Regions from separate parts of the Hydrogenophaga atypica genome, predicted to be linked through region 1. Evidence: predicted binding sites of a transcription regulator. Region 1 holds the regulator's gene; each other region holds the start of a gene.
What was found. The regulator FNR, encoded in region 1, switches genes on or off when oxygen is low (the NO sensors DNR and NnrR bind a similar motif). The targets are predictions, from matches to a motif close to TTGATNNNNATCAA.
Positions count from the first base shown of each region.

Region 2: a site for FNR is predicted at 8,073-8,086, ahead of ACFQPB_RS09435 (fatty acid desaturase). Genes of this name have one in related genera too.
Region 3: a site for FNR is predicted at 7,584-7,597, ahead of ACFQPB_RS04020 (TraR/DksA family transcriptional regulator). Genes of this name have one in related genera too.

Region 1 covers NZ_JBHTCA010000004.1:139,282-149,755, forward strand. The annotation lists gene ACFQPB_RS07335 (pyridoxamine 5'-phosphate oxidase family protein) at 1-237, opposite strand, end outside; gene pdxR (MocR-like pyridoxine biosynthesis transcription factor PdxR) at 355-1,827, shown strand; gene hemN (oxygen-independent coproporphyrinogen III oxidase) at 1,855-3,231, opposite strand; gene fnr (fumarate/nitrate reduction transcriptional regulator Fnr) at 3,360-4,079, shown strand; gene ACFQPB_RS07355 (hypothetical protein) at 4,085-4,381, opposite strand; gene ACFQPB_RS07360 (nitrogen fixation protein FixH) at 4,420-4,686, opposite strand; gene ccoG (cytochrome c oxidase accessory protein CcoG) at 4,711-6,081, opposite strand; gene ccoP (cytochrome-c oxidase, cbb3-type subunit III) at 6,211-7,122, opposite strand; gene ACFQPB_RS07375 (cbb3-type cytochrome oxidase subunit 3) at 7,150-7,296, opposite strand; gene ccoO (cytochrome-c oxidase, cbb3-type subunit II) at 7,309-7,932, opposite strand; gene ccoN (cytochrome-c oxidase, cbb3-type subunit I) at 7,943-9,400, opposite strand; gene ccoS (cbb3-type cytochrome oxidase assembly protein CcoS) at 9,469-9,606, opposite strand; gene ACFQPB_RS07395 (heavy metal translocating P-type ATPase) at 9,624-10,474, opposite strand, start outside.
Region 2 covers NZ_JBHTCA010000005.1:110,316-120,789, reverse strand. The annotation lists gene ACFQPB_RS09470 (methyl-accepting chemotaxis protein) at 1-1,350, shown strand, start outside; gene ACFQPB_RS09465 (putative bifunctional diguanylate cyclase/phosphodiesterase) at 1,352-3,073, shown strand; gene ACFQPB_RS09460 (phosphoribosylaminoimidazolesuccinocarboxamide synthase) at 3,076-3,990, opposite strand; gene ACFQPB_RS09455 (class I SAM-dependent methyltransferase) at 4,025-4,633, opposite strand; gene fba (class II fructose-bisphosphate aldolase) at 4,681-5,745, opposite strand; gene pyk (pyruvate kinase) at 5,879-7,309, opposite strand; gene ACFQPB_RS09440 (cyclic nucleotide-binding domain-containing protein) at 7,459-8,022, shown strand; gene ACFQPB_RS09435 (fatty acid desaturase) at 8,160-9,275, shown strand; gene ACFQPB_RS09430 (FlgO family outer membrane protein) at 9,352-9,903, opposite strand; gene ACFQPB_RS09425 (hypothetical protein) at 9,900-10,474, opposite strand, start outside.
Region 3 covers NZ_JBHTCA010000002.1:342,354-352,827, reverse strand. The annotation lists gene ACFQPB_RS04060 (SPFH domain-containing protein) at 1-1,016, shown strand, start outside; gene ACFQPB_RS04055 (DUF4178 domain-containing protein) at 1,032-2,528, shown strand; gene ACFQPB_RS04050 (DUF350 domain-containing protein) at 2,561-2,782, shown strand; gene ACFQPB_RS04045 (polyamine aminopropyltransferase) at 2,775-4,319, shown strand; gene ACFQPB_RS04040 (FAD-dependent oxidoreductase) at 4,328-5,893, shown strand; gene ACFQPB_RS04035 (S-adenosylmethionine decarboxylase family protein) at 5,883-6,263, opposite strand; gene ACFQPB_RS04030 (VOC family protein) at 6,271-6,693, opposite strand; gene ACFQPB_RS04025 (hypothetical protein) at 6,725-7,102, opposite strand; gene ACFQPB_RS04020 (TraR/DksA family transcriptional regulator) at 7,135-7,521, opposite strand; gene ACFQPB_RS04015 (PhaM family polyhydroxyalkanoate granule multifunctional regulatory protein) at 7,682-8,677, shown strand; gene ACFQPB_RS04010 (FIST signal transduction protein) at 8,679-9,962, shown strand; gene ACFQPB_RS04005 (cupin domain-containing protein) at 9,985-10,263, opposite strand; gene ACFQPB_RS04000 (transglutaminase-like domain-containing protein) at 10,389-10,474, shown strand, end outside.

The sequences.
Region 1 (10,474 bases):
AATCAGCCGCCCACCGTTGGAGCCGTGGATGTAGAGGTGCTCGCCCTCGCGCCAGCAAGCGGTGGGAATGCAGTGTGTGCCCTTGCCGTCGACGAAGGCCACGTGGCACAGGTAGGCGGCGTCGATGATGGCGTGCAGCGTGGCGCGGTCGTAGCGTGCGTTCTCGGCCACGCGGCGCACGCGGGTGCGGTCGCTGGGCGGCTGGCTGGTGGAGGGCAGATCGGTGGTGTTGCTCACGGGCGCTTGTTCCTGGGTTGCGGTAGACGGAGGAAGCGCAATGTAATCGCCTGCTGGCATCCGAATAAGACCCATATCCGTGCTATTTTTTAGAGCCACAGAAACCGACCTCCTCAAATGGACTACCAACTCCTTTTTTCCGCCTTTCGCGCGCAGCCCGCCCACGCCAGCTGGTCGCAGCAGCGCCAGCTGCACGCCTGCCTGCGCCACGGCGTGCGCACCGGGCTGCTGGCCAGCGGCACGCGCTTGCCCGCCAGCCGCACGCTGGCGGGCGAGCTGGGCGTAGCACGCAACACCGTGCTCTACGCCTACGAGCAGTTGGCCACGGAAGGCTTCATCCTGGCCAGCCGGCGCGGCAGTGTGGTGGCGCCCCTGGCCACCTCGTTCGCGCCCGCCGCGCCCTGGCGCACGTCCACGGCCGCCGAGCCCTCCGGCCTGTCGCGGCGGGTGCGCGGCATGTCGCTGCTGCCCGGCTCCCCCGCCTCGGTGGCCTTCGCGCCGGGCGTGCCCGCGCTCGATGACTTCCCGCTCACGCTGTGGCGGCGCATGCTGGACCGCGCGTGGCGCGCGCTGCGGCCCGCCCAGCTCAACTACGCCGACCCGGCGGGCGAACCCCTGCTGCGCGAAGCCATCGCCAACCACCTGCGCGTGGCGCGGGGGGCGCTCGTGGACGCGGCCCAGGTGTTCGTGACCGACGGCACCCAGGCCAGCCTGGACCTGTGCGCCCGCGCCTTCGCCGACGCGGGCGACAAGGTGTGGGTGGAAAACCCCGGCTACCAGGGCGCGGTGGCGGCGTTCCGCGCGGCGCAGCTCCGGACCATAGGCATCGTGGTGGATGCCGAGGGCATGGCCCCCACCGCCGGCGACTGGCAGCGCCAGCGCCCCCGGCTGATCTACGCCACGCCCTCGCACCAGTACCCCGTGGGCAGCGTCATGAGCCTGGCACGGCGCCTGGCCCTGATCGAGGGCGCGCGCCAGGCGGGCGCGCTGGTGATCGAGGACGACTACGACAGCGAGTTCCGCCACGACGGCCCGGCCCTGGCCTGCCTGCAAGGGCTGGCGGCGGACGCGCCCGTGGTCTACCTGGGCACCTTCAGTAAGACGCTGTTCCCCGCGCTGCGCATGGGCTTCATGGTGGTGCCCGCCACCTTGGCGCCTGCGTTGGCCGCGATGCTGGACCGCACCGCGCCACGCGGGCGCGCGGCCGACCAGCTGGCGCTCGCCGAATTCATCCACAGCGGGCAGTTCAGCCTGCACCTGCGGCGCATGCGCCGCCTGTACCGCGAACGCCGCGATGCGCTCACGGCCGCCCTCACCCGGCGGCTGGGCGACGTGGCCACCGTTTACGGCGGCTCGGCGGGCATGCACCTGGCGCTGCGCCTGCACGACGACCGCGCGGACGACGTGGCGTTGAGCGCGCGCCTGCTGGATCAGCAGGGCATCGTGGCTCCGGCGCTCAGCTTGCACGCAGTGGGCCTGCGCGCCCAGCCCTGGCGGGGCTTTCTGCTGGGCTACGCCCAGGTGCCGGCCGAGGCCATGGAAGGGCTGGTGCGGCGGCTCGACGCCGTGGTGCGCGGGGATGGGAAATAGGCTGTCCACCACGGCAGCGCTGCGGCCTCAGATGATTTTCGAGAAGCGGGCGCGGTCCTGGTCCACGCGCAGGTGTTTGTCGAACACCATGGCGATGGCGCGCACCAGGTACCAGCCAGCTTCGGTCACTTCGATGCACTGGTCGTCTATGGTCACCAGCCCCTGGGCTTCGAAATCCTGCAGTTGCTCCAGTTCGCGCGCGAAGTAGCTTCGGAAGTCGAGCAGGTGACCCAGTTCGATGGACTCAAACAGCAACCGGCCCTGGCACATCAGCGCCATGATGGCGGTGCGGCGCACCAGATCATCGCGCGTGAGCGCCATGCCACGCACGATGGGCAGGCGGCCCTGGTCGAGGGCGTCGTAGTACTCGTCGAGCGTCTTGGCGTTCTGGCTGTAAGTGGCGCCCACGCGGCCGATGGCCGACACGCCGAGCGCGATCAGGTCGCAGTCGGGCTGGGTGCTGTAGCCCTGGAAGTTGCGGTGCAGCCGGCCCTGTCGCTTGGCCACGGCCAAGGCGTCGTTGGGCAGGGCGAAGTGGTCCATGCCCACGTACACATAACCGGCCTCGCTGAAGGCGTCGAGCGATTGCGACAGCATGGACAGCTTGTCGGCGGGCGCAGGCAGTTCGGCCGCCACGATGCGGCGTTGCGGCTTGAAGCGCGCCGGCAAATGGGCGTAGGCGTAAAGGGCGATGCGGTCGGGGCGCAACTGGGCCACCTGGCTCAAAGTGCGCGCGAACGACTCGGGGGTTTGCAGCGGCAGGCCGTAGATCAGATCGACGTTGACCGACTCGAAGCCGATGCGGCGGGCGGCCGCCACCAGGGCAAACACCTGTTCGGCGGGTTGTACGCGGTGCACCGCTTTCTGCACGGCGGGGTCGAAGTCCTGCACGCCGAAACTCAGGCGGTTGAAACCCAGTTGGTGCAGGTGCTCCAGGCGCTGTTCGGTCACGGTGCGTGGATCGACCTCAATCGAATATTCGCCACCGGGCACCAAGTTGAAATGGCGGCGCACGGTGTGCATGAGGTCGCTCAGTTCCGCGTCGCTCAAGAAGGTGGGCGTGCCGCCGCCGATGTGCAGTTGCGACACGTGGTGGCCACGGCCAAAGTGCTGCACATGCAGGTCCAGCTCACGCGCCAGGTAGCGCAGGTACTCGGCCGATTTGCTGTGGTGTTTGGTGATGACCTTGTTGCAGGCGCAGTAGTAGCACACCGACTCGCAAAAAGGTACATGGATGTATAGCGACAGCGGCAATGCCAGCGAGCCGGCGCGGCGCTGCTCCAAGGCCTGGATGTAATCGGCCTCGCCAAAGGCTTCCACAAAACGGTCGGCCGTCGGGTACGAGGTGTAGCGCGGCCCAGGCACGTCAAAGCGGCGCAGCAGTTGTTCGTCAATCACGTGCATGTCGGGGCATCTCCAATGTGGGAGGAACTGTGCCTGACACGGGGCTTTCTGCCCTTGATCTGGGTCAACCCCCTCCAAATGTGAATGATGTTTTCCGCTAACATGGGGAAACACCTGACAATCGCACCATGGACGCACACAGCATCAAGGTCGCCTGCTCCAGTTGCAACTTGCGTGAACTCTGCCTGCCCATGGGCCTGAGCCACGACGAGATGAACAAGCTGGACCACGTGATCTCTACCCGCAAACGCATCAAACGTGGCACGGCCCTGTTCAACACGGGTGACCGCTTCACCTCGCTCTACGCCGTTCGCTCGGGTTTCTTCAAGACCTGTATCACCACCGCCGATGGGCGCGACCAGGTGACGGGCTTCCAGATGACGGGCGAGATCATCGGCCTGGACGGCATCGTGTCCGACCAGCACTCTTGCGACGCCATCGCGCTGGAAGACGCCGAAGTCTGCGTCATGCCCTTCGACCAGCTGGAGACGCTTTCACGCGAGTTCAACACCTTGCAGCACCACGTGCACAAGATCATGAGCCGCGAGATCGTGCGCGACCACGGGGTGATGCTGCTGCTGGGCAGCATGCGCGCCGAGGAACGCCTGGCCGCTTTTCTGCTCAACCTGGTGCAGCGCCTGCACGCGCGGGGTTTCTCGCAGTCCGAGCTGATCCTGCGCATGACGCGCGAGGAAATCGGCAGCTACCTGGGCATGAAGCTGGAGACCGTGAGCCGCACCTTCTCGAAGTTCGTCGAGGACGGCGTCATCGAGGTCAAGCAGCGTTACGTGAAGATCCTCGACACGGAAGCGCTCAAGCGCATCGTGAACCCCCAGGTCTGCAACTGATCAGTTCAGCAGCAGTTGCCCTCGCGCGCGCAGTCGGCGGGGCGCTCTTCGGGCGGCACGGGGCAGCGGTTCACCTCGAAAGGTGACATGGCCAACAGCGTGGTGAGCGCGCTGGACGCCATGGTCGCACCCCAGAAGAAGAAAAAGCTCACGGTGTACACCGCCTGGCGCGACCAGCCCAGCTCGCCGCCGCCGATGCGGTGCAGGTCGTCCGGATCGACCATCGCAAAGACCACCATCTCCAGCACGCCGGCCACCAGAAAGGCCGGCCACGCAATCCACATCAGGCGTTGCAGGCGCATCGCAGTCTCCTTGTTGTTTGTCGGTCTGGCCCCGGGGCTCAGGGCTTCACGGGCACCGTGGCGGTGGTGGCGTGGTTGCGTGCCTGGCCGGCGGGCGCCAGCTTGAAGGCTTCGTCGGGTGACGCCGTGCGGGTCTGCGGCGCGCTGCGGTCAAGCACAGGGTCGGGGTTGGTCATGGCAATGATGGCGGTGGCAATACCGGCCACCACCACCACGGCCGGGCCGCCGATCACCAGCCAGACATAGGGCTCACGCCACCAGGCGCGGGCCACGGGCGGGTTCTTGAGGGCTTGGGCAGTTGTCATGGGGGTCTTTCTAAACGGGCAAGTTCAGCGTGGCACCAGGAATACGGCTTTTTCGCTCACCTGGGCCACATCGGCCCCGGTGGAGCGAACGTCGAAATGGATGGGGTGCGAGCCCGGCGCCACGCCCGGCGGCACCTGCACACGCACGGCCACCGAACGCACTTCGGTCGAGCGCACTTCAATGCTGGTCTCGGAAGCGATCGTGACCCCCTCCAGGCCGCTCACGGCCAGCTGGTAAGACTGGGTCGATTCGGTGGCGTTCATCACCTGCAGGCGGTACACGTTTTCAATGCGGCCCTGCTCCACCAGGCGCGCCAGCGCGCCACGGTCGCGGATCACGTCCACCTTCAGCGGCGTGCGCATGAACAGGCTCACGCCCACGGCCACACAGATCAGGCCCAGGATGGCGGTGTACACCAGCACACGCGGGCGCACCGCACGTTTGATGATTTCGGCTTGTGTCCAGCCATTGGCCACCGCGTTCTGGGTGGAATAGCGGATGAGGCCCCGTGGGTAGCCCACCTTATCCATCACGTCATCGCACACGTCGATGCAGGCCGCGCAGCCGATGCATTCGTACTGCAGGCCTTTGCGGATGTCGATGCCGGTGGGGCAGACCTGCACACACAGGGTGCAGTCCACACAAGACCCGAGGCCCAAGGCCTTGGGATCGGCCTTCTTGGAGCGCGCACCACGTGGCTCACCACGTTTTTCGTCGTAGGTGACGATGAGCGTGTCCTTGTCGAACATGGCGCTCTGGAAGCGCGCATACGGGCACATGTATTTGCACACCTGCTCGCGCATGAAACCGGCGTTGCCGTAGGTGGCAAAACCATAAAAGAAAATCCAGAAGGTCTGCCACGGGCCCAAGGCACCGGCCAGGGTCAGTGCACTGAGTTCACGGATGGGCGTGAAGTAGCCCACAAAGGTGAACCCGGTCCACAAGGACAACACGATCCAGAGCGTGTGCTTGAGCGATTTTTTGCCCAGCTTGCGGACCGACATGGCTGACTCGTCCAGCCGTATGCGGGCCGAGCGGTCACCTTCGACCTTGCGCTCTATCCAGAGAAAAATTTCGGTGTAAACGGTTTGAGGACAGGCGTAGCCGCACCACACCCGCCCAGCCACCGCCGTGAACAGGAACAAGGCCAGCGCCGAGATGACCAGCAGGCCGGTGAGGTAGATGAAATCCTGCGGGTACAGGACCAGGCCAAAAATGAAGAAGCGGCGCGCTTCCAGATCGAAGAGCACCGCCTGGCGTGCGTTCCATTCCAGCCAAGGCAGCCCGTAAAAAACCAGCTGCGTCAGCCACACCAGCGCCCAACGCCATTTGACGAACAAGCCCTGCACCGAGCGCGGATAAATCTTCTTGCTCTTTTCGTACAGGGACACCATCACCTCGTCCGCACCGTCGGGTGCCACCGGCGTGATGGGGATGACCTTGCTGTTGCTGTCGCTGGTGCTCACGGGAACGTCTGCTTTCTGGGGGAGCGCCCGTTGGGACGCTCCACTCGGGGGGCCGGGTTACTTGGCGGCGGGCTTGTTGGACAGGCCCCACACATAGGCCGTCAGCACGTGGATCTGCTCATCGCTGAGCTTGCCCTTTTGTGCCGGCATCACGTTGTGCTTGCCTTCGTTGACCATCTTGATGATGGCGTCGGCACCCCAGCCATGCAGCCACACGGCGTCGGTCAGGTTGGGTGCGCCCATGGCGGTGTTGCCCTTGCCGTCCATGCCGTGGCAGGCGGCGCAGGCACCGAACTTGGACTTGCCCAGCGAGGCCTGGATGGAGTCGTGCGGGCTGCCCGAGAGGCTCAACACATACTGGGCCAGGTTGCGCACGTCTTCGGCCGAACCCACCGCAGCGGCCATGGGTGGCATGACGCCCTGGCGGCCTTCGTTGAGGGTGGTCTTGATCGCGTCGGGCGCACCGCCCCACAGCCAGTCGGCATCGGCGAGGTTGGGAAAGCCCTTGCTGCCGCGTGCGTCAGAGCCGTGGCACTGGGCGCAGTTGTTCATGAACAGGCGCTCACCCACGGCCATGGCCTGGGCGTCACCCGCCAGCTGCTCGGGCGGCTGGCCATTGAACTTGGCGTACAAGGGCGCCGTCGAATCGACCGCCTTTTTCACCTCATCGGTGTGCTGCCCGGCGGACGACCAGTTCAGCGTGCCCTGGAATTTGCCCAGGGTGGGGTACAGCGCCGCGTACACAAAACCAAAGACGCAGGTGAGGATGAACAGGTAAATCCACCACCGGGGCAGCGGGTTGTTCATTTCACGCAGGTCTTCGTCCCAAACGTGGCCGGTGGTGTTGTCGCTGCTGGCGTTGACCTTGGTGGTGCCCGAGATCCACAACAGGATCAGACAGGCAATGATGCTGACCACGGTCAGCCCGGCCACATACAGGTGCCAGAATTCGCTTGTGAAGTCGCTCATGATGTTTTTCCTTGTGCGTTGCGCGGCTCAGCGGTCCTGCTCATCTTCGAACGGGAGCTGGGCGGCGGCTTCGAAGTCGGCCTGGTTGCGACGCGACCAGGCCCACGCCACGATGCCCACAAAAAGCAGCAGGCTCAGCACGGTGACCGCGCTGCGGAAGTCGTTGATGTCCATGGCGCCGACCCCTTACTTGACAGCGGTGCCCAGCACCTGCAGATAGGCCACCAGGGCGTCCATTTCGGTCTTGCCCTTGACCGACTCGATCGAGCCGGCAATTTCCTCGTCGGTGTAGGGCGCGCCCAGTGTGCGCAGCACGGCCATGCGCTTGGGCAGGTCGGCACCACCCACGGGGGCCTTCTCCAGCCACGGGTAAGCGGGCATGTTGGACTCGGGCACCAGGTCGCGCGGGTTGTTCAGGTGGATGCGGTGCCACTCGTCGTTGTAGCGACCACCCACACGGGCCAGGTCAGGGCCGGTGCGCTTGGAACCCCACTGGAACGGGCGGTCGTACACAAACTCGCCGGCCACCGAATAGGGGCCATAACGCAGCGTCTCGGCGTGGAAGGGGCGGATCATCTGCGAGTGGCAGTTGTAGCAACCCTCACGCACATAAATGTCGCGCCCGGCAATCTGCAGCGCGGTGTAGGGCTTGAGGCCTTCCACCGCCTGTGTGGTGGACTTCTGGAAGAACAGCGGCACGATTTCCACCAGACCACCCACGGCCACCACCAAGGTGATGAGCACGATCATCAGGAAGTTGTTGGTTTCGATCCGCTCGTGGGTGAAACCCTTGATTTCTTTGTCAGCCATGGTCAGGTCCTCAAGCGTGTGCGGGGTTGACGGCGGGAATGCGCACCTCGGGCACGCCACCGGCTTTGAGACCGGCGCTGGCCGTCTTCCAGACGTTCCAGGCCATGACCAGCATGCCGCCCAGGTAGAGCAGGCCACCCAACAAACGGATGACGTAGAACGGGAAGGTGGCCTTGACCGACTCGACGAAGGTGTAGGTCAGGCTGCCGTCGGCGTTGACCGAGCGCCACATCAGGCCCTGCATCACACCGGCAATCCACATGGCGGCGATGTACAGCACGATGCCGATGGTGGCGACCCAGAAGTGCAGTTCGATGGCAGGCACCGAGTACATCTTCTTCTGGCCAAACAGGCGCGGAATCAGGTAGTACATCGAACCCATGGTCACCAGGCCCACCCAGCCCAGGGCACCCGAGTGCACGTGGCCCACGGTCCAGTCGGTGTAGTGGCTCAAGGCGTTGACGGTCTTGATCGACATCATCGGGCCTTCGAAGGTGGACATGCCGTAGAACGACAGGGACACGATCAGGAAGCGCAGGATGGGGTCGTCACGCAGTTTGTGCCAGGCGCCCGACAGGGTCATGATGCCGTTGATCATGCCGCCCCAGCTGGGGGCCAGCAGGATGAGCGAGAAGACCATGCCGATGGACTGCGCCCAGTCGGGCAGCGCGGTGTAGTGCAGGTGGTGTGGGCCGGCCCACATGTAGGTGAAGATCAGCGCCCAGAAGTGGACGATGGACAGGCGGTAGCTGTAAACGGGGCGCTCGGCCTGCTTGGGGATGAAGTAATACATCATGCCCAGGAAGCCGGCGGTGAGGAAAAAGCCCACCGCGTTGTGGCCGTACCACCACTGCACCATGGCGTCCTGCACACCGGCGTAGACCGAGTAGGAATGCAGCAGACCGGTGGGCAACTGGATGTTGTTGAAAATGTGCAGCAAGGCCACGGCGATGATGAAGGCGCCGAAGAACCAGTTGGCCACGTAGATGTGGCGCACCTTGCGGATGCCGATGGTGCCGAAGAACACGATGGCATACGACACCCAGACCACCGCAATCAGCAGGTCGATGGGCCAAATCAGTTCAGCGTATTCCTTGCCTTGGGTGTAGCCCAGCGGCAGAGACACAGCGGCCAGCACGATCACCCCTGTCCAGCCCCAGAAGGTGAAGGCGGCAAGTTTGTCGGAAATCAGCCGTGTCTGGCAGGTGCGTTGCACCACGTAGTAGCTGGTGGCGAACAGGCCGCTGCCACCGAAGGCAAAAATCACGGCGTTGGTGTGCAACGGGCGCAAACGACCGTAGCTCAACCAGGAAATGCCCAGGTTCAGCTCTGGCCACGTGAGCTGGGCGGCAATGATGACGCCCACCAACATGCCGACGACGCCCCAGACGATGGTCATGATGGCAAATTGCCTGACCACCTTGTCGTTGTAGACCGCCGCCTGGGCGGTCTTCGAGTTCACAGACATACAGAAACTCCTCTCAATAATCCTGCGCCGAGTGTCACCGGCAGATACATATCAGGGATTGACCTAGGTCAATCGCCATCCAGAATGCGCTCGCCCTCGCGCTCCACGTGGTCGAACTGGCCACTGTGCAAGGCCCACCAGAACAAGGCAATGATGCCCAGCACCAGCACCACCGAGAGCGGAATCAACAAGTAAAGAACGTCCATGGGGATAGGGCTCCAGATCAGCCGGCCACCGGGGCAGGCATGGGCGCCGCAGCGACCGGTGTTGCGGCCTCACCACGGCGGGACAGCCGCAAAGCGTTGGCAATGACAAACAAGGAGCTGGCGGCCATGCCCAGCCCCGCCAGCCAGGGGGGCATCCAGCCCAACAGCGCCAGCGGCACACACACGGCGTTATAGACGCCAGCCCACACCAGGTTCTGGCGCACGATGCGCATGGTGGCGCGTGATTGGACCAGCGCGTCGGCCACATCGGCCAGGCGCCCCCCCTGCAACACCAAGTCCGACTGCGCCTGCGCCAGCGGCAGGGCGTGGCCGAGCGCCATGGAGGCGTTGGCACGCGCCAGCACCGGGCCGTCGTTGAGGCCATCGCCCACCATGGCGACTTTGTGACCTTGGGCCTGAAGCGCCAGCAGTTCGGCCAGCTTTTGTTCGGGGCTGGCACCGGCCACCACGTGGGTGATGCCCACCGCCCGCGCAATGCGCCAGGCCGCCGCCTCGTGGTCGCCCGAGATCAGCCACGTTTGTACGCCACTGGCCTGCAACCGCGCCACCGTGGCGGCGGCGTCGGGGCGCAGCGATTCGTCAAGCACAAACGTGGCCAGCCAGCCCTGGGCATCGGTCAGGTGGGCATGTGGCGCCTCGGGCGCCGGCACGCCATGTGCCGCCAGCACCTGCTCATCCAGCCCACAAAAGCGGGCAGACCCCAGGCGCAGTTCGCTGCCGTCAGAGCGCTGCCACAACAAACCCTGCCCGGCGAATTCGGTGACCGTGCCCGCGACCTGCGCGTGCTCACCCGCAGCACCGGCAATGGCGCGCGACACCGGGTGGCGCGAGGCGCCCGCCAGCGGTC
Region 2 (10,474 bases), on a different contig from region 1:
GCCGACATGTGGCGCACCGTGCAACAAGGTCACCCTTGGACGGCGCTGGTGAAAAACCGGCGCAAGGACGGCGACCACTACTGGGTGCGGGCCAACGCCTCCCCCATACGGCGTGACGGTGAGGTGGTGGGCTACCTGTCTGTGCGCACCCGGCCCGACATCGCCGAGGTCGAGCAGCACGAGCGCATCTACCAGCGTCTGCGCAACGGGGACACACGCCTGGGCTTGCAGCGTGGGCATGTGGTGCGCCATGGCTGGTGGCAACTGGCGTCGCGCTGGAAGTTTGTTCCTCTCGCCGCCCGCATGCGCCTGGGCGTGCTGGGCCTCTGGCTGGTGGGCAGCGCCCAGCTGCTGACACAGCAGGGCGGTGCTGCCGGTGGCTTGGCGGCTGTGGTCTGGACGCTGACCATGTTGTTGGCCTTGTGGTGGTTGCGTGTGGCCGTGCACCGGCCCATGGCGCAGCTGCTGACGGAGGCGCGGGCGGTGGCCAGCGGCCAGAAGGCGCGTTCGCTGTTCTCTGGTCGGGCCGACGAAATCGGCTGCCTCATGCGCAGCATTGAGCAGGCAGGGTTGAACCTGGTGTCCCTGGTGAGCGACATCCAGGGCAAATCGGTGCGGGTCAGTGAAGGCGCGCAGGATTTGCAGCAGGGCAACGAGGAGCTGGCCAGACGCACCAGCGACGCCGCCGCCAGCCTGGAGGAAACCGCCGCCGCCACCGAGCAGCTGGCCACCACCATACAGGCCAACAGCGAAACGGCGCAGGAAGCGGCCGACCTGGCCAGCCACGCGGTGACCGCAGCAGCCCGCAGCGCCGACATGGTGGCGCAGGCACGCGCCAACATGGCCGGCATCGCCCACGCCAGCCAGCGGGTGGCCGACATCACGGCACTGATTGACGGCATTGCCTTCCAGACCAACATTCTCGCGCTGAACGCGGCGGTGGAGGCCGCGCGGGCCGGTGAACACGGCAAGGGTTTTGCGGTTGTGGCGGCGGAGGTGCGCGCCTTGTCCATCCGGAGCGCCGATGCGGCCAAGGAGATCAAGCAGCTCATCGAGGCGTCGGCCAGCCAGGTGGACGCCGGCGCGCGTGCGGTGTCGGGTGCCGGTGACGCGATGTCAGACGCGGTGGGCACGGTCGAACGATTGGCGTCCATGATGGCATCGATACGCGTGGCCAGCAGCGAGCAGGCCGGTGGCGTGGCGCAGATCAACGTGGCGCTGAACCGGCTGGAGCAAATGACCCAGGAGAACGCCGCCCAGGTGCAGCACAACGCTGGCTTGAGCCGCGCGCTGAGCGAGCAGGCACAGCGGCTGGACGAGGCCGCCTCGGTTTTTCGGCAGGGGGCTTGAGGTGCGCAGCGAACACGTCGAGCCCCTGGAGCGCACGGCCATCGACGCCGCCCCCGATGGGGTGTTGATGGTGGATGCGCAGGGTCTCATCCTGAAGGCCAACCCGGCCATGGAGGTGTTGAGTGGCTACAGCCGCGCCGAGATGGAGGGCCGCTCGGTCAACATGTTCATGCCAGAGCGCATGCGCGCCAAACACGCCGACCTGATGGCCGGGTATTTTGTGCAGCCCGTGGCGCGGCCCATGGGGCTGGTGCGCCAACTGCAGCTCATGCGCAACGACGGCACCATGGTGCCGGTTGATATTGCACTGGGGCATTGCAGCGTGGCGGGTGAACCGGCAGCGGTGGTGTTCATCCGCGACATGACCGAGGTGCGCCGCCTGCAGGACGACATGCAGTACCAGGCCACCCACGACAGCCTCACTGGCCTGGCCAATCGCTGGATGTTTGGGCAACACTTCGAGCAGGCCATACAGCGTGCCAACCGCAGCGACCGACCGCTGGCCTTGCTGCTGCTCGATCTGGACGACTTCAAGGGCATCAACGATGCGCACGGCCATGCCGTGGGCGATCAGGTGCTGATGGAGGTGGCGCGTCGCTTGCGGGGGGCATTGCGCGCGGGCGACGTGCTGTCGCGCCTGGGTGGCGACGAGTTCACCGTGTTGTTGCCCGAGCTGCCCTCGCTAACCCATGCGCAGCAGGTGGCCGAAAAGCTGCAACGCTTGCTGTCGGCGCCCTGCCGGCTGCAGGGTTGTGAGGTCAGCCTGGGCGCCAGCATCGGGTTGGCCTGTTACCCCTCAGATGCGCAAGACACCGAAACCCTGATGCGCTACGCCGACATGGCCATGTACGCCGCCAAAGGCCGGGGCCGGGGGGTGTGGGCCGCCTACGAACCCCACATGAGCCAGGCGTTGGCCGAAAAAAACCAGCTGCACGACCGCCTCAAGCAGGCCATGGACCGTGGCGGGCTGGAACTGCACTACCAGCCCCAGGTGGCCGTGGCTGGCGGTGGCATCGTGGGGGTGGAGGCTTTGCTGCGCTGGCACGACCCCGAGCTGGGGCCGATTTCGCCGGAACGCTTCATTCCGGTGGCGGTGCGCAGCGGGCTCATTCAAACCCTGGGCGACTGGGTGCTCGACACCGCCTGCCGGCAATCGGCCCACTGGGCGCGGGCCGGCACCCCGGTGCGGATTTCGGTCAATCTGTCGGCGCAGCAGTTTCGTCAGACCGACTTGGTGGACAGGCTGGCGCAGTTGATGGCGCAGCACGGCACGCAGCCGGACATGCTGGAACTGGAGATCACGGAGACCGAGGCCATGGCCGACCCGGACATGGCGCGCGAGGTGTTGCTGCGCTTGCGCGCCCTCGGCGTCAGCATTGCGTTGGATGATTTCGGCACGGGTTATTCGTCCCTGTCCTACCTGCGCTTGTTGCCGGTGTCGCGCCTCAAGATCGACCGCGAATTCACGCGCCACATCATGAGCCGACCAGACGACGCCACCCTGGTGCGGGCCGTGATCGCGCTGGCCCATACCCTGGGCCTGCCGGTGGTGGCTGAGGGGGTGGAGACGGAAGGGCAGCTGCGTTTTCTCCGGCAGCACCACTGCGAGGTGTTCCAGGGCTGGCTGTACGCCAAAGCCCTGCCGGCCGACGAGGTGAGCGCGATGCTGCTCGCCGAACTGTTGCCGGGTGAGGCCGACGAAGCCACGCCCCGGTACGCCTGAACTCAGGCGGTCAGCCGCTGGAGCGCTTCCTGGTATTTGGCGAAGGTCTGGGCCACCACCTCGGCCGGCAGCGCGGGTGCAGGTGCGGTTTTGTCCCAAGGTTTGCCATCCACTGTGGCCTGCTCCAGCCAGTCACGCAGGTACTGCTTGTCGTAGCTGGGCGGGTTCTTGCCCTCGGCCAGGGCTTGTGCGTAGCCTTCGGCGGGCCAGTAACGCGAGGAGTCGGGCGTGAGCACCTCGTCCATCAGCACCAGGGTGCCGTCCTTGTCGAGGCCAAATTCGAACTTGGTGTCGGCAATGATGATGCCCTTGCTCGCAGCGATCTCAGCGGCGGCCTTGTAGATGGCGATGCTGATGTCGCGGATGCGGGTGGCCAGGTCCAGGCCGATCATCTCCACCGTTTTTTCAAAGGTGATGTTCTCGTCGTGTTCGCCCACCTCGGCCTTGGCGGCCGGGGTGTAGATGGGCTCGGGCAGCTTGGCGGCGTTGGTCAGGCCCTCGGGCAGGGGCACACCACACACCTGGCGGTTCTCCTGGTACTCCTTCCAGCCGCTGCCGGCCAGGTAGCCACGCACCACAGCCTCCACCGGGATGGGTTTGAGGCGCTTGACCAGCATCGAGCGGCCCGCCACCTGAGGCACTTCGGCGGGGGTGACCACACGCTCGGGCGCATCGCCGGTGAGGTGGTTGGGGCAGATGTGACCCAGCTTGTCGAACCAGAACAGCGCCATCTGCGTCAGCAGCGCGCCCTTGCCCGGAATGGGTTCGCCCATGATGACGTCGAAGGCGCTGATGCGGTCCGAGGCAACCATCAGGATGCGGTCGTCGCCCACGGCGTAGTTGTCGCGCACCTTGCCGCGGGCCAGCAGCGGCAGCGAGGTGATGGAGGAGGTGTGGACGGCGGAGGCAGCGGTCATGGCGGTGTGGGCATCGGGCTGGGGGAGCCCGAGATTATCGGGGATGCGCTTGGGGCGGCTTGTGCATCAGCGCCACGTTGCGCGTGGGCACCTCCATGCGCCAGCCGTGGCGGCGTGCGACGTGGGCCAGCGTGGCCTCGCGGTAGAACACCACGTGGGTGGGGTCACGCCGGTAATGCCACTGGGCGAAACGGCTGTCGTCGGTCTGAAAGCAGGTCATCAGCGCCAGCCAGCCGCCGGGTTGGAGCAGGGCGTCCAGGCGCCGGAATTCCTGGGCCGGCGCGTGGAAGTGTTCGATCACCTCGGTGCAGGTGATGAAGTCGTGGCGGGTTTGCAGTGGCGCCGTGTTGGGGTGGAAAAACGGGTCGTACAGCGCCACGGTGTGGCCGGCTTCGCGCAGCATGAGCGCCAGCACCGGGCCGGGGCCACAACCGTAATCGAGTCCACGGCTGTGCGGCGGCAGGCGCGCCAGCAGGGGTTGGGCCACCTGGTTCAGAAAGCGGACGTAGCCGGGGTCGCCCGGCAGGTTCTGGTGCTGTTCGTACTCGGTGCGTTCGCTGTCCGCGTCGAGGAAGTGGGCGGGGTCAAGAAAGGTCGCCTCGCAGTCTTCGCAGCGGTGGTAGCTGCGCGCGCCCACAGACACAAAGGCCCGCGTGTGCGGGCCTTCACAGACGGGGCAAACCAGGGGCTTCAGTTCACCACCTGGGCCAGCGTGCCAGCGGCGTACTGGGTGGCCATGACCTGCAGGCCCTTGCCTTGGATCTTGGCGCCCTGACCTTCGCAGCCAAACTCCAGGTAGCGCTGTTTGCACACCGCTTTGGCGGCTTCGCGCGCGGGCTTGAGCCACTCGCGGGCGTCGAACTTGTCCGGGTTCTCGGCCAGGAACTTGCGCACCGCGCCGGTCATGGCGAGGCGGATGTCAGTGTCGATGTTGATCTTGCGCACGCCATGTTTGATGGCTTCCTGAATCTCGGACACCGGCACGCCGTAGGTTTCCTTCATCTTGCCGCCGTACTGGTTGATGATGGCCAACAGCGCTTGCGGCACCGAGGAGGAACCGTGCATCACCAGGTGGGTGTTGGGGATGCGCTTGTGGATTTCCTTCACGCGCGAAATCGCCAGGATGTCGCCGGTGGGCGGGCGGCTGAACTTGTAGGCGCCATGGCTGGTGCCAATGGCGATGGCCAGCGCATCGAGCTGGGTGGCCTTGACGAACTGGGCTGCTTCCTCGGGGTCGGTCAGCATCTGGGAATGGTCCAGCTTGCCTTCGGCGCCAATGCCGTCTTCCTCGCCGGCATCACCGGTTTCCAGGTTGCCCAGGCAGCCCAGCTCGCCCTCGACGGTGACGCCCACCTTGTGCGCCATGTCCACCACGGCGCGCGTGACTTCCACGTTGTAGGCGAAGTCGGCCGGGGTTTTGCCGTCTTCACGCAAAGAGCCGTCCATCATCACCGAGCCAAAGCCCAGGTCGATGGCGCCAGCGCAGATCTTGGGGCTGGTGCCGTGGTCCTGGTGCATCACCAGCGGGATGTGGGGGTACATCTCGGCGGCGGCCTGGATCAGGTGTTTGATGAAGGGCTCGCCCGCGTACTTGCGTGCGCCAGCGCTGGCTTGCAGGATGACCGGAGCGCCCACCTCGTCAGCCGCTGCCATCACGGCCTGCACCTGCTCCAGGTTGTTGACGTTGAAAGCGGGAATGCCGTAACCGTTCTCGGCCGCGTGGTCGAGCAGTTCGCGCATGGAAACGAGCGCCATGGAAATCTCCTGGAGGGGTGGTTCAAAGAACAGGGGCCTGCGGCAGCTTGTGTCCGGCCGCGTGGCGCGGGGGGCTGGTAACCGCGTGGTAACTGGGCACGATTTTACCGCTGCGTGTGCCTTTGAGCCGGATTCACCCCACCTTACAAATCTTGAGCATGTTGGTGCCACCGGGCGCACCCATGGGCTCGCCGCAGGTGATGGCGTACACGTCGCCCGACTGCACGATGCCGCGTTTTTTCAGGTGCCGCTCGGCGTCGGCCAGGGCCGTGTCGCGGTCGGCGCTGGTGTCCATGAGCAGGGGGCGCACGTTGCGGTAGAGCGTGAGCTTGCGCTGTGTGGCGAGCTTTGGGGTGAGCGCGTAGATGGGCATCTTGACGTCGTGGCGGCTCATCCACAGCGCGGTGGAGCCCGACTCGGTGAGTGCCACGATGGCTTTGGCGCCCAGGTGGTGGGCGGTGAACAGCGCGCCCATGGCGATGGACTGGTCGATGCGGCCGAAGGTCTTGCCGGTGAAGTCGGACTCGATGTCGTGGTGGTGGGCTTTTTCCGCCGCCTCGCAGATCTTGGCCATTTCCATCACCGTCTCCAGCGGGTATTTGCCGGCAGCGGTTTCGGCGCTGAGCATCACGGCGTCGGTGCCATCGAGCACGGCGTTGGCCACGTCGCTCACCTCGGCGCGGGTGGGCACGGGCGCCAGGATCATGCTCTCCATCATCTGGGTGGCGGTGATGACCACCTTGTCCATCTCACGGGCCAGCTTGATCATGCGTTTTTGCAGCGCGGGCACGGTGGCGTTGCCCACTTCCACCGCCAGATCGCCACGCGCCACCATGATGCCGTCGGACACGCGCAGGATGTTTTCCAGTTCAGGGATGGCCTCGGCGCGCTCGATCTTGGCGATCAGCCCTGGGCGGTGGCCGTCGCTGCAGGCCACGTTGCAGAGCTGGCGGGCCAGCTCCATGTCGGTGGCGGTTTTGGGAAAGCTCACGGCCACGTAGTCGGCCTTGAAGGACATGGCGGTGCGGATGTCGTCCATGTCCTTGGCGGTGAGGGCCGGTGCCGTCAGGCCGCCACCCATCTTGTTGATGCCTTTGTTGTTGGACAACTCGCCCCCTACCTTGACGGTGGTGTGCACCGCCGGGCCCATCACCCGCTCCACGGTGAGCACGATCAGGCCGTCGTTGAGCAGCAGCAGGTCGCCGGCTTTCACGTCGCGTGGCAGTTCCTTGTAGTCCAGGCCCACGCCGTTGATGTCGCCGGGTTCGGTGCGTTCGGCGTCCAGCACAAAGGGCGCGCCGTTTTCCAGCATCACCTTGCCTTCGGCAAATTTGCCGACGCGGATCTTGGGGCCTTGCAGGTCGGCCATGATGCCCACCTCGCGGCCCGCGCGCTGTGCGGCCTGGCGCACCAGGTTGGCGCGGTCGATGTGGTCTTGGGCCTTGCCGTGCGAGAAGTTCAGCCGCACCACGTTGACGCCGTGTCGGATCATCTGTTCCAGCAAGGCCGGGTCGCTGGACGCGGGGCCCAGGGTGGCAACAATTTTGGTGGCGCGCTGCGGCATGTGTGTCTCCGTCCCGTCAGGGGTTGTTGTAATCAAGTTTCCATTATCTGCGCGGCGAGTTACATGGTGGTTTCACGGCATCGGGCGGGTTGTATGTAAACCTTGCACGCTGGCGCCAGATGGCTGCGAAAATGACCAGGAGATCTGCCATGGCTGTCGAAGACCTCTCTCCTGACATGAACGCTGACGAACGCGCCGCGCGGCTGTTGGTCACGCCGACGGCGTTGCAGACCTTGAGCCTGGAGGACGCGATCAAGATCGTGGCTTATCTGCAGCCCCGGGTGATCGAAGCGGGCTGCGAGTTTGTGCGTGAAGGTGAGGCGGTGCACAACGACCACATGCTGCTCGTGCTGGAGGGCGATCTGTCGGTGCACAACAGCTCGCTGCAAGACGATGACGACCACCTGGTGGTGCGGGTCATGGGACCGGGCAGCCTGATTGGTGAACTCGGGTTGCTGGACGGTGGGCCCCGTTCGGCCAGTTGTGTGGCCAACACGGACATGTTAGTGGGGGTGCTGTCGCGGGCGGATTTTTTGCAGCTTTTGCAAGACGATCCGGCGGTGGGTTCCCGTTTGCTGCTGGCCATCTCCAAGCGCATGGCCGACACACTGCGGGAAACCACGCGCAAGCTCATCCTGTTTGCGCAGATGAACAAGGTGCTCAGCGAAGAGTTGGCCAAGGTGGCCAACGACCCGGACTGGTTCGACTCCTGAACGCCGCTGGTCGGTACCCGCCTGCGGACGTGGTTCAAAACGCACAGTTTTCGATCTGCGTCAAATGTTGGACACAGTGCGCGGGCTAGCATCGCCGGGTTTGTTTGATCTCCAACGCGGGTTGGCCGCGTTTTGCCATGAACCATTCAAGTGATACAACTGCTGCAGAATTGCCCGCGCCCTTGAGCCCGGACGAGCCGCTGCCCCATCGCAAGGTCATTCGCTCCTGGCTGATCCCCTTGTCCGAACGGGTCACTTGGCGCGCCTTCTGGCTGCTGGCGCTGGATTACACCTTGTGGCTGGGCCTGCTGGCTGGCGTGGTGCTGGCCGATGTGATTTGGCTCAAGGCCTTGTGTGGCCTGGCCGCCGGTTTTGTCATCGGGCGCCTCTTCATCATTGGCCACGACGCCTGCCACCAGAGCCTCACGCCGCACCGCCGCCTGAACAAGTGGCTGGGCCGCATCGCCTTCCTGCCCTCGCTGACCGCCTACAGCCTGTGGGACATGGGCCACAACGTGGTGCACCATGGCTTCACCAATCTCAAAGGTGTGGACTTCGTCTGGGCGCCGCTCACACAAGAGGAATACCAGGCCTTGCCGCCAGCGCGTCGCGCCTTGGAGCGCCTGTACCGCAGTGGCTGGGGGCCAGGCGTCTATTACATGGTTGAAATCTGGTGGAAAAAGATGATGTTCCCCAGCCCGGCACAGTCGGGCGGTACGCACCGGTCCATCTTCACCAAAGACTGCCTGCTGGTCAGTGGTTTCGCCCTGTTGTGGGCCGCAGCCATCACCGCCCTGGCCCTGGCCACCGGGCAGTCGGTGGCTTTGCTGCTGCTGTGTGGCGTGGTGTTGCCGCTGGTGTTCTGGTTCCACATGGTGGGTTTTGTCATCTACGGTCACCACACCCATGTGCGCGTGAAGTGGCACAACGAACGCGCCGCCTGGCAGCGCGCCCAGCCGTTTGTGTCCACCACCGTGCACCTCACCTTCCCGCTGCGCATTGGCGCGCTGGTCCACCACATCATGGAGCACACCGCCCACCACGTGGACATGAGCATCCCGCTCTACCGCCTGAAAGAAGCCCAGAAGACGCTGGAGCACCTGCTGCCCGAGCGCATCATCGTGCAACCGTTTTCGTGGGGTTGGTATTTCGACACCGCCCGCGCCTGCAAGTTGTACGACTTCACGCGCCAGTGCTGGACCGACTTCCGTGGCCGGGCGACCGGTCCCATGGCGCTGCCCTCGGCCGCATGAGGCCTTGATGCGGTTCTGACAACCCAAAACAAAGGGGGCCCGAGGGCCCCCTTGCTGTTGGTGCGTCAAAACGCCGTCAGCGTTGCACGGCCAGCAGGCGTTGCACGTCGCGGTCGTTGGGCAGGGCGTAGTCGTGGCCGTTGAGGATGCGGCCGTCCTCCGTGCGCACCAGCTTCAGGCTCACGTAAGTGAAGCTCGCGGCGGTCGAGTAGGTGCCCACCAGCACCATGGAGGCGTTGTGCGACTTGGCGATGTCCTTGATTTCGCGCGACAGCAGCAGTTCGCCCGCACCTTCCTTCACGAACACATCGCCGCGCAACTTGATTTCCTTCACATGCAGGCCACTGGCCACCATCTGCGAAGCGTACTGCTCCGACAGGGTGCGGCCCAGCGGCGCAGCGCGCGACAGGTCGTTGACGTTGACCACCGTGGCCACCAGCACCGGCGACTGGCCAATGGACTCGCGGTTGACGCCTGCCAGCAGCTTGTCGATGGCGCTCTGGCTGCTGACGATGAAGGCGCTTTTGGCCGCTTCGTCGTAGGTGGGTTCGGTGCGCACCGGCGCGGGGCTGGAGCAGGCCGACAACACGGCGGCGGCCACCGCCGCAAGCACAAAACGTTTGCTCATTGCGACACCACCTTGTAGTTCATGTTCTGCATGGCGGTGTTCATGAACAGGGGGGCGTCCACGTTTTCAAGGTAGTACACATCGGTCTTGCGCGCCACATACTGGCCACCGCGGGTGACGGTGGTGGTCAGGATCAGTTCGGTGGCGGTGGGGCCGCCCGAATTGACGCTGTTGGCGTAGTCCAGCGCGCCCGTGCCAACCAGTGTTCCGGCCAGTTTGGCGTCCAAGTGCTCCAGGCGCAGGCCATAGGCCGCCATCAGGCCGCCGGCCAACATGGTGAAGCCGCCGGGGATGAAATGGGGGCGCGGGCTGTTGTGGCGCACCACCTGGGTTTGGTAGCTCACCTCCATCGCCTGGGGGTTGGGGGTGGTCAGCACCTGCTTGCCACCTTGCACCATCTTGGTGATGAGGAACTCGCGAAAGCCGTGGTCGAATGCGCTGGGCTTGGCCGGCAAACGCACGTACACCGGCGTGCTGCCCGTGCCGGCTTTGTCCAGGGTGGCTGCGGTCTGGCTCACCACGTCTTTGGACACCAGATCCCAATGGCCGGCCGATCGCACTTTGTATTGCG
Region 3 (10,474 bases), on a different contig from region 1:
AGCAGTTCATTGACATCATTCAATGGACGGAAGAGGGCGATGGGACGCTGGCCTGGCGTTTTCCCATGCGCGACATGGAAATCCAGAACGGCGCTTCGCTCACGGTGCGCGAGTCGCAGCTGGCGGTGTTCGTCAACGAAGGCCAGGTGGCCGACGTGTTTGGCCCCGGCATGTACAAGCTCACCACCCAGACGCTGCCGATGCTGACCTACCTCAAGAACTGGGACAAGCTGTTCGAGTCGCCGTTCAAGAGCGATGTGTATTTCTTCAGCACCCGCCAGCAGGTGAACCAGAAGTGGGGCACGCCCCAGCCCATCACCGTGCGCGACCCCGACTTTGGTGCCGTCCGCCTGCGTGCCTTTGGCAACTACGCCTACCGCGTGGCCGATCCCAAGCGCTTCCACACCGACATTTCGGGCACACGCGAGACCTACACCGTGGCCGATCTGGACGGCCAGCTGCGCGGCCTGGTGTTGCAGAACATCAGCAACGCCATCGCGTCCAGCGGCATCGCATTTCTGGACTTGGCGGCCAACCAGCTGGCTTTCGCCCAGGCACTGAGCACCCAGCTTGCGCCCGAGTTCGAGAAGATCGGCCTCAAGCTCGAAGGCATGACGGTGCAGAACGTGTCGCTGCCCGAAGAGCTGCAGAAAATCCTGGACCAGAAAATTGGCATGGGCATGGTCGGCAACGACATGGGCAAGTTCATGCAGTACCAGACGGCGCAGGCCATTCCCAAGTTTGCCGAAGGGGCGGGCGGTGGCAGCGGCATTGCCGGTGACGCCATGGGCCTGGGCGCCGGCGTGGCCCTGGGCCAGGTGTTGGCGCAAAACCTGGCGCAAGGCCTCAACCCGGCCGCCCAGTCGCCGGCCGCTGCGGCCGCCGCGCCAGTGGGTGTCAAACCCGACGAGGTGATGGTGCTGCTCGAAAAACTCGCCGACCTCAAGGCCAAGGGCATCCTCACGGCCGAGGAGTTCGACGCCAAAAAGGCCGAGCTGCTGAAGAAGCTGGTCTGACGGTCTGTCTTGTCTGTGGCCGACACCAACGCCCAGCGCAGCTACCGCGCGCCCTGTCCGGGGTGTGGTGCGCCGGTTGAATTCCGCAGCGCCCAGTCCACCCACGCGGTGTGCGGCTTTTGCCGCTCCACCGTGGTGCGCGAGGGCGACCACCTGGCCCGTCTGGGCAAAATGGCGGATGTGTTCAGCGACTTCAGTCCGCTGCAATTGCTGGCCAGCGGGCGCTGGGCTGAACGTGGCTTCACCGTGGTGGGACGCCTGGCCTACCGCTACGAGGGCGGCAGCTGGACCGAGTGGCAGATCGCTTTTGACGACGGTGGCACCGGCACGCTGAGCGAGGACAACGGTGCTTTTGTGTTCAGCGAGCCGCTGGACGCCGGGCGCGACCTGCCCGACCCCGCGCACCTGCGCGTGGGCGCGCAGACCGCCATCCACGGCGCCACCTACACAGTGGCATTCAACCAGTCGGTGTCGCTGGCGGCGGCCGAGGGCGAGTTGTCGCACCTGCCGCCCATTGGACAGCCCTTTGCTTTGGTGGAATTGCGCAGCGCCAGTGGCGAGGTCTGTGGTCTCGACTGGGGCACCCAGCCGCCCAGCGCGTCGCTGGGGCGCGAGGTGCGGCTCGAAGACCTGGCGCTCCAGGGGCTGCGCAGCGAATCCACTCGGGACGACAAGGGCCGCCACTTCAATTGCCCGCATTGCGGCGCGCCGGTGGACGTGGCGCTGGAGCAAAGCCAAAGTGTCACCTGCGCATCCTGCAACAGCATCATCGACCTCAGCGCCGGCCTGGGGCACGAGCTGCTCAAGGCCGCGCAAGACGAGCCGGTGCGCCCGCTCATCGCGCTGGGCAGCAGCGGCCAGTTGCAAGGGGTGCATTGGCAGGTGGTGGGTTTCCAGCACCGCATGGGCCAGGCGCCGGGCGATGACGAGCACTTTGGCTGGAGCGAGTACCTGCTGTTCAACCGCAAGCGCGGGTTTTGCTTCTTGGTGGACGCAGAGGACGGCTGGAGCGTGGTCAAACCCACCACCGGCGCACCCGTCATGACCGGCAACGGCCAGAGCGCGAGCTACCTGGGCACCCACTACAAACTGCAATACGCCTACAACGCCGAAACCACCTACGTGGCCGGTGAGTTTTACTGGAAGGTCGAGCGCGGGCAGAAAAGTTTCCACCGCGATTTCGCCCATGGCCCGGCCTTGTTGTCCCTGGAGCAGACGCAGAACGAACTGACTTGGTCCAGCGGCAACCGCCTCAGCGCCGACACCGTGGCCAAGGCCTTTGGCCTGGCGGCGCAAAAAGGGCTGTTTGAACGCGCCGATGCCTCGCCGGTGAGTCGGAGCGTGGGCAGCAACTTCCGCACCTTTGTCATCATCGTCGTGGTGCTTGTTCTGCTGTCCATGCTGGAAAGCCGCTGCAGCAGCTGCGACCCGGCGGTGGAAAACTGCAGCAGCAGCTACCGCAGCTCGGGCGGTTCGTTTGGCGGCTGGTCCAGCGGTGGGGGCCACAAATGAACGTTTCAACAACTTTTTGACTGGAGGTCCACATGGGCATGGAATGGTTGAGAGCCGGTGCCGTTTTTGGCTCCATCTTGTACGCGCTGATCGGCGTGCTGGTGTTCTGGCTCAGCTTCATCGTCATCGACAAACTCACGCCCTACAACCTGTGGGAAGAGCTGGTGGAAAAACAGAACGTGGCACTGGGCGTGGTGGTGGGCGCGATGTGCCTGGGCATTTCCGTCATCGTCGCTGCAGCGATTCATGGGTAGTTCCGAGCGCGCCCCGCCGCGCCCGGTCGAGGTTGCGCTGCTGGCCAGCGTGTTTGTGGTGGCGGCCTGTGGGCTGGTGTACGAACTCGCGGCCGGCGCCCTGGCGTCTTATGTGCTGGGCGACTCGGTGCTGCAGTTCTCCACCGTCATCGGCACGTATTTGTTTGCCATGGGCATCGGCTCGTGGCTGTCGCGGTTTTTCGAGCGCCAGCTGCCGGCGCATTTCCTGCGCATTGAACTGCTGGTCGCACTGATCGGTGGGCTGCTGCCGGCCACGCTGTTTCTGGCCAACGCGTTTGTGCCCGACAGCTTCCGTTTCCTGCTCTACGGCCTGGTGCTGGTGGTGGGCACGTTGGTGGGGCTGGAGATCCCGCTGGTCATGCGCATCCTCAAGCGCAACGTGGCGCTCAAAGACCTGGTCTCGCAGGTGCTCACCTTCGACTATCTGGGCGCACTGGCCGTGTCCGTCGTCTTCCCGCTGTGGCTGGTGCCACAGCTGGGCCTGGTTCGCACCGGGCTGCTGTTTGGGCTGATGAACGCGGCTGTGGCGCTGTGGGCCTGGTGGCTGTTTCGCCACGAGCTGCCACACCGCCTGGCCCACCTGGCCGCTGCCGTGTTGACGCTGGGCGCGCTCACCACCGGCTGGTTCGGCGCGCAGCAACTCACCACCTTGGCCGAAGACCGCTTCTACCAGGACCGTATCGTGTTGGCCGAGTCGTCTGACTGGCAGCGCATCGTGTTGACACACGGCCGCGCCGGCCACCGGCTCTACCTCAACGGCAACCTGCAGTTTGCCGAGCGCGATGAATACCGTTACCACGAAGCCCTGGTGCACCCGGCCATGGCCGCTTTTGCGCAGGGCGGCGGCACACCGCGCCGCGTGGCGGTGCTGGGTGGTGGCGACGGCATGGCGGTGCGCGAGGTGCTGCGTTACCCCGGTGTCGAGTCCGTTACCCTGGTGGAGTTAGACCCGCACATGACGCGCCTGTTCTCGCAGAACCCGGCGCTGCGCGCGCTCAACGCCGACGCCCTGCATTCGCCCAAGCTCAGCATCGTCAACACCGACGCGTTCAAGTGGCTGGAGCAGGACGGCGACAGCTTCGACGTCATCGTGGTGGACTTCCCCGACCCCACCAATTTTTCCATTGGCAAGCTCTACACCAACGCCTTTTTTGCCAGCCTGCAACGGCGCCTGTCGGCCAGCGGTTTTGCGGTCATGCAGACGACCTCGCCGCTGGTGGCGCGCCAGAGCTTCTGGACCGTGGTGACCACCATGGAGTCGGTGGGCCTGCGCACCGCGCCCTACCACGCCCACGTGCCCAGTTTTGGTGAATGGGGCTTTGTGATCGCCAGCCGCCGGCCCTACACGCCCCCTGCGCAGTTGCCGCCAGGCCTGCGCTTCCTCACGCCCGAGACGCTGCGCCTGCTGTTCGATTTTCCGGCCGACATGGCCCGCGTGCCTACTGAGGTGAACCGCCTGTCCAACCAGGTGCTGGTGCACACCTACGAGCAGGAATGGGGCCGGGCGCTGCCGTGACACGCCACATGACGCTGCGTCGGCGCGACTTGTTGGGTGCTGCGGGCGCGTTGGCCCTGGCGGGTTGCGGCGAAACACCCGAGATCACCGGCGGTTTTGTGGGCACCCATCCCGAGCGCGGCCATGTGCTGCGCGAGCCCACCACACGCACGCCAGACCGCACCCGCCGCACCCGCGTGCTGATCGCTGGCGGCGGTGTGGCCGGCCTGGCCGCCGCGCGCGCACTTCGGCTGGGTGGTGTGGACGACTTTGCCCTGTTGGAGCTGGAAGACCAAGCCGGCGGCAACGCCCGCGCCGGCCTCATGGACGGCCTGGCCTGCCCGCTGGGCGCGCACTACCTGCCACTGCCCGGTGACAACGCCCATGAGGTGCAAGACCTGCTGGAAGAACTCGGCCTGCGCCAGCGGGTGGCCGGCCGGTGGGTGTACGACGAACGCCACCTGTGCCACAGCCCGCAGGAGCGGCTGTTTTTTCAGGGCCAATGGCAAGAAGGCCTGCTGCCCTTGGACGGTGTGCCGCCCGACACCCTGGCGCAGTACCGCCGTTTTGCGCACCTCGTGCGCGAGGCGATGGCGCAGACGCGGTTTGCCATGCCCACGTTGCGTGCGCCCATCACACCGTTGACGCAGGCTTTGTCGGGCCAGACCTTTGCGCATTGGCTCGACCGCGAAGGGTTGACCGACCGTCACCTGCGCTGGTACCTCGATTACGCCTGCCGCGACGACTACGGTGCTGGCACCGTCGTGGTGTCGGCCTGGGCCGGTTTGCACTACTTTGCCAGCCGGCACGGCTTTCACGCGCCGGGTGAGCGCGACACCGACGCGGAGCCGGTGCTCACCTGGCCCGAAGGCAACGCCTGGCTGACGCAGCGCCTGGCCTTGTCCTGCGCCGAACGCATCCACACGGGGCGCACGGTCCTGCGCATCGAGGCGCACCCACACGGCGTGGCGGTGGATGCGCTGGACCACGCCACAGGCCACACTGAACGCTGGCTGGCCGAGCGTTGTGTGGTGGCCTTGCCGGTGTTGGTGGCGGCGCGTGTGTTGCAGAACCCGCCGGACTTTGTGCGCCAGGCCGCTCAGCGTCTGACCTATGCACCCTGGCTGGTGGCCAACCTGCGCTTGCGCGCGCCGCTGCGCGACCGCCCTGGCGCACCCCCCAGCTGGGACAACGTGTTGTTTGGGAGCGCCGGCCTGGGCTATGTGGACGCGAGCCACCAGTCGCTCAACCCACGCCGGGGCGCCACGGTGCTGACCTGGTACCTGCCGCTGGGCGACGCCGCTGCGGCGGCGCGGCGTGCCTTGCTGGACAAGCCCTGGACACACTGGCGCGACCAGGCGCTGGCCGAGTTGTCTGTGGCCCACCCCGACCTGCGTGAACCGTTGCAGCGCGTGGACATCACCCGCTACGGCCACGCCATGGCCATGCCCACGCCGGGCGCGCAGGTGGTGTGGCCCACACGCGCGGGCCGGCTGCACTTTGCGCAAAGCGACTGGTCGGGCTATTCGGTGTTTGAGGAGGCCTTCACGCGCGGGCACTTGGCGGGCGCTGCCATCGCTGGGTTCAAGGGCTGACGCTGCCGCGCTGCAACGCCTGCTGCTGCACCTGCTCTGCATCGAACAGCACCAGCAGCGATGACAACAGCTGGTGCGCCTTGGCCGAATGGTCGGCGCCCAGGTTGCACACGTAGACGTCCAGCGTGGCGCCGCGCTGCTCGGGCCAGGTGTGCACACACAGATGGGATTCGGCCAGCAGCACCGTGGCTGTCACGCCGCCGGGGCCATGTGTTGTGGCGGGGAAGGTGTGCGCGAGTTGCGCCACCGCTTGCAGGCCAGCCGTTTGCACCAATGCCACACAACGCGCCAGCAGTCGGTCCGCGTCGGTCAGCCAGGTGCCGTCGCAGCGGCAGCCGCGCAAATCGGCGGTGAGGTGCAGGCCGTCCACCGCAACCTCAGGTGGCGTACACCGTGTCCAGCGAGGCGAAGCCCTTGACCTCGATCGGGTTGCCAAAGGGGTCGCGGAAGAACATGGTCCACTGTTCGCCGGGCTGGCCGGCAAAACGCAGCTGGGGCGGCAGCACGAAGTCGGTGCCGGCGGCGCTCAGGCGGTCGGCCAGCGCCTGCCAAGTGGCTTGTTCCAGGATCAGGCCGAAGTGTGGCATGGGCACCAGCTTGTCGCCCACGTGGCCGGTGTTGGCGGTGGGGAAGGGCTGGCCCAGGTGCAGCGAGATCTGGTGGCCGAAGAAATCGAAATCCACCCAGGTGTCGGTGCTCCGGCCCTCGGTGCAGCCCAGCACACCGCCGTAAAAGCGGCGCGCGGTGTCGAGGTCGGTGACGTTGAAGGCGAAGTGGAACAGGCTGCGTGGGGTGTTCATGCGCCCAAGGATAGCGCAGCCTGTGCCGCGCTCAGCGCTGTGTCGGGTCGGCGGCCTTCTGGTCGAACTTCACGAAATACTGGCGCGCCATGGCCACCAGTTGGGCGTCGGTGGGGTGGTCGGCCGTCACCACGTCGACGATGGCTTTGTCCACCGCGTGGGCGTGGTGTTTGCAGAAGTCGCGAAACTCGATCTTGGCGTTGGCCGGGCCGGTCACCAGCACTTCGCTCACGCCTTGCAGGGCCTGGGCAACGTCTTCAAAAAAGGCCTTGTCGGCGCCCACGTGGCCGTGTTTGGGGGTGTGTTGGCTGCGTGCCTTGACGCGCTGGGCTTCAACGTGCTCGCGGTCGAACATCAACACGTGGGCTTGGGTGTGGTCGATCCAGACAACGGCGTGGAAAGTGGTCATTCAATGGGCTCCTGTTTCAACAAAAAATCGGGTCACATCTTGGGGGCGTTCACGCCGCCTTGGGCGTGTTCGGCCTTGTCCTGGCAGGCCACGCAGCGTTGAGCGGTGGGGTTGGCGTGCAGGCGGGCGGTGGCGATCGACACGCCGCAGTCCACACACAGGCCGTAGCTGCCGTCGGCGATGCGCTTGAGTGCGGCGTCGATGGCCACCAGCTCGGCGGATTCGCGTTCTTCCAGCGCGATGCTGAGGTCGCGTTCGGCATCGGCCTGCGCCCAGTCATCGCCCACGTTGTCGCGCGCTTCGGCTGCGGCTTCGGCGCGGCCAATGCGCCCGCCGCGCTGGGCGCGCAGCTGGGCCAACACATCGCTGCGCATCTGGCGCAACTGGTCGCCAAAGGTGTCGGATATCGGGGTGCTCATCGGGTCTCCTGAAGGTGTTTGCTGCTTGGGTTTCATCATGCGCCGCCGGTGCGTTGGTCGCTTTGACACACGTCAACCGCATCCGGGATAAGTCCCCCATGGTCAGCGCTTCTCGCTTGCGGTAAGCTGGCTCCACGCAGCAAACAACGCGGAGCAAGTCATGAGCGATCCCCTGGGTTTTGGCAAATACGTGCCGGGTTTCGATTTCCTGCAGAGCCTGGCCAAACAGGCCGCAGGGGGTGTGGCACAGGGGGTGCAGCAAAACCTGCCGCAAATGCCCGCGCTGGGCAACTGGATCGCGCCTACCTTCAACGTGGAGGAGCTGGACAAACGCATCGACGAACTCAAGGCGGTGCATTTCTGGCTCGATCAGAACAGCAAGGCCCTGGGCGCCACCATTCAGGCGCTGGAGGTGCAGAAGATGACGCTGGCCACTTTGAAGGGCATGAACTTCAGCCTGGGCGACGTGGCCAACGCGCTCAAGATCAAGGCGGCCGACACCGTGGCCGGTGTGGCCTCGGGTGTGGCCAGCACCGCCCACAGCGTGGCCGGCCGCACGCCTACCCAGTTTGCCGGGCTGGAAATACCGCCCAGCGCCTACCACGCGCAGGCGCCTGCGGTGCACGTCGATGCCCCGGCGCCAGAACCCGTGCCCGAACCGGAGCCGGCACCACCGCCCGCGCCGCGCAAAGCCACAGCCAAAAAACCCCATGCCCCCAGCGCGGACGCGCCGGCCATGCCCGGCGTGGTCGATCCCATGCAATGGTGGGGGGCGCTGAGCCAGCAGTTCCAGACCATCGCTGGCAACGCACTGAAAGACGCCGCCAAACAGTCGAGCCTGGACGTGACCCGCAACGTGGCCAGCGGCTTGACCGGTGAGGCCATGAAGGCAGCCACCGGCATGGCCGGCAACGTGGCCAAGACGGTGTCGGACACAGTGGGCGCTGCCGCCGCGCTGGGCAAGGCCGTCACGGGCGTGGGTGGGCGGGGCCGTGGCAACGCGCTCAAGTCTGCCGCCTGGCCGATTCCCGGCGCCGTGTCGCCCGAGCTGGACAAGCCTGCCGCCAAGAAGCCGGCCCGCAAGGCAGCCGCCAACAAGGCGCCCGCCAAAAAAGCCACGGCCAAAAAAGCCGCAGTCAAAAAGCGCCCGGGGTGACATGAAACGTTTTGCGCTGGCCCATGCCACCCACCCGCAATGGCGCATGGCCGCCGCGCTGGTGCTGGCCCAACTGCGTGCGCAACTGGCCCTGCCTGAGCATGCCGGTGCGCCCGGCCTGGCTCTGCTCTACATCACGGACCACTACGCCGAGGCCGCGCACGACATCCTCGACCACCTGAGCGCCGAGCTGCCCGAGGTGACGGATTGGGCGGGTACCGTGGGCGTGGGCATTGCCGCCACCAACGTCGAGTACTTTGACGAACCGGCCATGGCCGTGATGTTGTGCGATCTGGCGCCCGACCAGTACCGCGTGTTCAGTGGCGTGGCGCCCTTGCCCGCAGCCCATGGCGGCGCAGGCGGTTTTGTGGCCCACACCGCCTTGCTGCACGCCGACGCCCAGACGCCTGACGTGGCCGAACTGATCGCAGAAATGGCCGAGCGCACCGCCAGCGGCTATGTGTTTGGCGGCCTGGCCTCCAGCCGCAGCGACACCGTGCAGTTTGCGCTGGGCAGTGGCGGCCACCTGAGCGGGCAGGGTGCGGCCGGCGGGGTGTTCCATGGCGGGTTGAGTGGTGTGGCTTTTGGCCCTGACGTGGCGCTGGTGTCGCGGGTGACCCAAGGCGCCCACCCGGTGGGACGCACCCACCGCGTGACCGCCGCCGACCGCAACGTGGTGCTGAGCCTGGACGGTGAGCCTGCGCTGGACGTGCTCTTGAGCGCGTTGGGTGTCTCGCTGGACGAGCCGCAGGTGGCCATGACGCGGCTGCGCCAAACCCTGGTCGGGCTCACGCTGGACGAACCCCAGGGCGCAGGCATCACCCCGCAGCGCCCAGGCGCATTTGGCCCCGAAGTGCTGGTGCGTCACCTGATTGGCCTGGACCCGATGCGCCGTGGCATTGCGGTGGCCGATGTGGCACCCGTGGGCGCACAACTGAGCTTTTGTGAGCGCCACGTTGGCGCCGCACGCGCCGACCTGATCCGGGTGTGTGCCGAGGTGCGCGAGGAACTGGAGCCGGAACTGCTGAGCGTTGAGGCGGCGGCCATGGCGGGCGCGGCCGGCGCCGAAGGCCCGCAGGCGCCGCCGCGCATGCGCGGTGCGGTCTACGTGAGCTGCACCGGGCGCGGGGGGCTGCATTTTGGTGGTCCCAGCGCCGAGTTGCAGATCATCCGACGCGCGTTGGGCGACGTGCCCCTGGTGGGGTTCTTCGCCGCAGGCGAAATTGCCCACCACCGGCTCTACGGTTATACCGGCGTGCTGACGGTGTTTGCCGACACCGCCTGAGGCCACTTGAGGTGTGGCCGGCTCAGCTCTTGCGGGCCACCCAATAGGTGGCGCCCTCGGGGCCGTAGCGCTCGGTGTGGGGCGCGTCGCGGTCCAACGCAAAGGTGTCGCCGGGGCGCAGGTGCAAGGTCTTGCCGTTCACACCCAGCCACATCTCGCCGCGCGTCACCAACGCTTGCGCCACAAAGGGGTGCGAATGGGTTTCCAGCACCGTGCCGGGTGCCCAGTCGCGCTCCAGCACCTCGTCAAAACCGTGTGCCAGCCAATGGGCCTTGAATGCCTCGAAGGATTCGGTGTTCATGGCGCGATTTTGTGCCCCGCGCCTCATCCCTGCTGGCGGCGCGGGCATGGCCTTTGCATGCACAGGCGCATACTCAACGCTTTACGTTAGGAGGGCCTCAGCGACCCGCGCGCTGCGCCCACACCATGATCCGCCTCGACCTGCGCATCGAACTGAACTACGACATCGATGCCTTCGGTGCCGACTTCATTCTCAACATCCACCCCGCACT